Regions from separate parts of the Pseudomonas sp. DWP3-1-2 genome, predicted to be linked through region 1. Evidence: predicted binding sites of a transcription regulator. Region 1 holds the regulator's gene; the other holds the start of a gene.
What was found. Region 1 encodes sigma-54, which starts transcription at its own class of promoters, with help from an activator protein. Its sites were predicted from a motif close to ANTGGCATNNANNTTGCTNT; they were not measured.

Region 1 (2,412 bases):
GTCTATCGACAGCGGCCAGATCGTTGGCCTGCTCGGGCCCAACGGTGCCGGCAAGACCACCTGCTTTTACATGATCGTCGGGCTGGTGCAGGCCGATCAGGGTCGCGTACTGATCGACGACCTGGACGTGAGCCACCAACCCATGCACGGTCGCGCACGCGCGGGCATCGGCTACCTGCCTCAGGAAGCCTCGATTTTCCGCAAGCTGTCCGTCTCGGACAACATCATGGCCATCCTTGAGACCCGCAAGGAACTGGACAGCGCGGCGCGGCGCAAGGAACTGGAAAGCCTGCTGCAGGAATTCCACATCACCCATATTCGCGACAACCTGGGGATGAGCCTGTCCGGTGGCGAACGTCGCCGGGTTGAAATTGCACGCGCCCTGGCTACTTCACCGAAATTCATTCTGCTCGACGAACCTTTCGCCGGCGTGGACCCGATTTCAGTCGGCGACATCAAGCAGATCATCCATCACTTGAAAGCCAAGGGTATCGGCGTTTTGATCACCGATCACAACGTTCGGGATACTCTGGACATCTGCGAAACCGCTTACATCGTCAACGATGGGCAACTGATCGCCGAAGGCGACTCGGAAACCATTCTGGCAAATCAACTGGTGAAAGAGGTCTACCTCGGTCACGAGTTCCGCCTGTAATTACTGTGGTGCCTCGCCCCTCCAAGCGAGCAATGCCTGGATGTTTTCGATGATGATGCATTAATTGCCATCACACTCTAGGCAAACACTTTGGTTTCAGGCATATAATTTGCTTATGCAGGCGCTCCGGCGCCCCGGTAGTGGATGGCGCGTGTGCGCCGGCGAATAAGGTGTTAAGCCCCAGCCATGAAACCATCGCTAGTCTTGAGAATGGGCCAGCAGCTGACGATGACGCCGCAGCTGCAACAGGCCATCCGCTTACTCCAGCTTTCGACTCTGGATCTCCAACAAGAGATTCAAGAGGCGCTGGAGTCCAACCCTATGCTGGAACGCCAGGAAGAAGGAGAAGACTTCGACAACGCTGACCCCCTGGCCGACAGCGTCGAGCAAAAGCCCAATCCCGACGTTCAGGAGCCGACTTATCAGGAACCCGCCCCTACGGTAGACAACCTGGAAGAAGGCGACTGGAACGAGCGCATTCCCAATGAATTGCCAGTGGACACTGCCTGGGAAGACGTCTACCAGACCAGCGCCAGCAGCCTGCCCAGCAATGACGATGACGAATGGGACTTTACGACTCGCACGTCCGTGGGTGAAAGCCTGCAGAGCCATTTGCTCTGGCAGCTGAATCTGGCGCCCATGTCCGATACCGATCGTCTGATTGCCGTGACGCTGATCGACTGCATCAACAATCAGGGTTATCTGGACGAAACCCTCGAAGAGATTCTCGACGCCTTTGATCCCGAGCTGGATATCGAACTGGACGAGATCGAGGCCGTTCTGCACCGCATCCAGCAATTCGAACCTGCGGGCATCGGGGCGCGCAACCTCAGCGAATGCCTGTTGCTGCAATTGCGCCAACTGCCCGCCAAAACCCGCTGGCTGGCTGAAGCTCAGCGCCTGGTCAGCGACTTTATCGACCTGCTCGGCAGTCGCGACTACAGCCAGCTGATGCGCCGCATGAAGCTCAAGGAAGATGAGCTGCGTCAGGTCATCGAGCTGGTTCAGAGCCTCAATCCACGGCCGGGCTCGCAAATCGAATCCACCGAAGCCGAATATGTTGTGCCTGACGTTATCGTGCGCAAGGACAACGAGCGCTGGCTGGTGGAGCTTAATCAGGAATCGGTGCCTCGCCTGCGGGTGAACCCTCAATACGCCGGGTTCGTGCGCCGCGCCGACACCAGTGCCGACAACACCTTCATGCGCAATCAGTTGCAGGAAGCCCGCTGGTTCATCAAGAGCCTGCAGAGCCGCAACGAAACGCTGATGAAAGTCGCCACCCAGATCGTCGAGCATCAACGCGGCTTTCTGGAATATGGCGACGAGGCCATGAAACCGCTCGTCCTGCATGACATTGCTGAGGCGGTCGGCATGCACGAATCGACGATTTCCCGCGTGACTACGCAAAAATTCATGCATACGCCGCGCGGCATATACGAATTGAAATATTTCTTTTCGAGCCACGTCAGCACGTCGGAGGGCGGTGAATGTTCGTCCACGGCGATTCGGGCGATCATCAAAAAACTGGTTGCCGCTGAAAATCAGAAAAAGCCGTTGAGTGACAGCAAGATCGCTGGTTTACTGGAGGCACAAGGCATTCAGGTAGCTCGTCGCACAGTTGCTAAATACCGCGAATCACTGGGCATTGCGCCATCCAGCGAACGCAAGCGACTGATGTGATCCGGCCGGGTAAAGACAGGGTGCGCACAACCCGCAGTCGTTTTTACCCGAGCCAGAGCTGCAAGCCAAAGCGTTCC
Region 2 (2,412 bases), on a different contig from region 1:
GCAAACTTGTGGGATCTCTTTGGCCTCTTCAGGCGGCAGGTCATACAGGTTTTTGTCAGCAGCGTCGCCAGGGTGGATCTTGTTCTGGATGCCGTCCAGGCCAGCCATCAACAGTGCAGCGAAGCCCAGGTACGGGTTGGCTGCTGGATCCGGGAAGCGCGCTTCGATACGGCGGGCTTTAGGGCTCGACACGTAAGGAATACGGATGGAAGCGGAGCGGTTACGCGCCGAGTAGGCCAACATGACCGGTGCTTCGAAACCTGGGACCAGACGCTTGTAGGAGTTGGTCGACGGGTTGGTGAAGCCGTTCAGTGCCTTGCCGTGCTTGATGATGCCGCCGATGAAGAACAGAGCGGTATCGGACAGGCCGGCATAGCCTTCGCCCGCGAAAGTGTTCTTGCCATCTTTGGAGATGGACATGTGAACGTGCATACCCGAACCGTTATCGCCGTACAGAGGCTTAGGCATGAAGGTAGCGGTGCGGCCGTAAGCGTCGGCAACGTTGTGTACGCAATACTTGAGGGTCTGAACTTCGTCAGCCTTCTTGACCAGCGTGTTGAATTTCACGCCGATTTCGTTCTGGCCAGCAGTCGCCACTTCGTGGTGGTGAACTTCGATGACCAGGCCCATTTCTTCCATGGCATTACACATGGAGGTACGGATTTCGTGGTCGTGATCGAACGGAGGAACCGGGAAGTAGCCGCCTTTCACGCCTGGACGGTGGCCTTTGTTGCCGCCTTCCACGTCCTGGTCAGACATCCACGAGCCTTGCTCGGAGAAGATCTTGAACATGGAACCGGAGATGTCGGACTTGAACTTCACTTCGTCGAAGATGAAGAACTCTGGTTCCGGACCTACGAATACGGTGTCGCCGATACCGGTGGACTTCAGGTATTCCTCGGCGCGGTGAGCGATGGCGCGTGGGTCGCGGTCATAGCCTTGCATGGTCGAAGGTTCGATGATGTCGCAGACCAGGATCAGGGTCGGCTCTTCGGTGAACGGATCGAGAACGGCGGTTTCGTCGTCCGGCATCAGGATCATGTCGGAGGCTTCGATGCCTTTCCAGCCAGAGATGGAGGAGCCGTCGAACATTTTGCCGATTTCGAAGAAATCTTCATCCAGCGCATCGCGAGCCGGCATGGTCACGTGGTGCTGAGTGCCTTTGGTGTCCGTGAAGCGCAGATCAATCCACTTAACGTCATGATCTTTGATGAGTTGAACCGACTTCGACATAGTGTCCTCCGGGTGGCTTCGGGCCGAATTATGATTGGGGCCCTTCGAATTTGGGTGATGCCGGCGCGAATACTCGGCTAAGGCAACCTGCCTCACAAGGGAGCAAATTGCATGCCAGTGCCCCGTGATGGGTTTTATGCCTCAGATGCGCGCTATATAGGGATAAAACAGAGGATTGATAAAATTGAGCGCACCCTAATGATGCGCTAAAGATGGCGACAGGTCCGTTTTGGTGCGTCGATAACTGGCTGTACGATAACTGGTTAAACACTGAGCAATTTCCGCTATAATCCCGCCCCCTCTTTTTCGACAGGCACCGCGCGCGCTGTTTACATGAAACTAATCGTAAAAGTCTTCCCCGAAATCACCATTAAAAGCCGACCGGTGCGCAAGCAATTCATCCGTCAGTTGGCCAAGAACATCCGTACCGTGCTCCGTGATCTGGACCCGGCACTGGTGGTGGGGGGCGTGTGGGACAATCTTGAGGTTCAGACCCGCGTTACCGAGCCCAAGACCCTGCACGAGATGACTGAGCGGCTCAGTTGCATGCCGGGCATCGCCAACTTTCTGCAGGTGGCTGAGTACCCGTTGGGCGATATGGATGACATCCTCGCCAAGTGCAAACTGCATTACGCCGACCTGCTGCCGGGCAAGGTATTTTCCGTGCGTTGCAAGCGTGCGGGCAGGCATGACTTCAGCTCGATGGACGTCGAAAAATACGTCGGCAGCAAGCTGCGGATCGAGTGCGGCGCTGCCGGGATTGACCTGAAAAAGCCGGAAATCGAAGTGCGGATGGAAATTCGCGACCAACGGTTATTTGTGATTCACAGCCAGCACAACAGCATCGGCGGATATCCACTGGGCGCGCTTGAACAGACCCTGGTGTTGATGTCCGGCGGTTTCGATTCGACGGTCGCGGCCTATCAGGTCATGCGGCGCGGGCTTATGGCGCATTTCTGCTTCTTCAATCTGGGCGGGCGTGCCCATGAACTGGGCGTGATGGAAGTCGCGCATTTCATCTGGAAGAAGTACGGCAGCTCCCAGCGAGTGCTGTTTGTCAGCGTTCCTTTCGAGGAAGTGCTCGGAGAAATTCTGCAGAAAGTCGATAACAGTCATATGGGTGTAGTTTTGAAGCGTATGATGTTGCGCGCTGCATCCTCTATTGCTGATCGCCTTGAA

Region 2: glnA (glutamate--ammonia ligase) is a predicted target of sigma-54. The motif match lies at 1,333-1,352, and genes of this name have one in related genera.

Annotation. Positions count from the first base shown of each region.
Region 1 covers NZ_JAFCTZ010000002.1:85,046-87,457, reverse strand. The annotation lists gene lptB (LPS export ABC transporter ATP-binding protein) at 1-655, shown strand, start outside; gene ACP7B0_RS06245 (RNA polymerase factor sigma-54) at 842-2,335, shown strand.
Region 2 covers NZ_JAFCTZ010000006.1:21,236-23,647, forward strand. The annotation lists gene glnA (glutamate--ammonia ligase) at 1-1,233, opposite strand, end outside; gene thiI (tRNA uracil 4-sulfurtransferase ThiI) at 1,567-2,412, shown strand, end outside.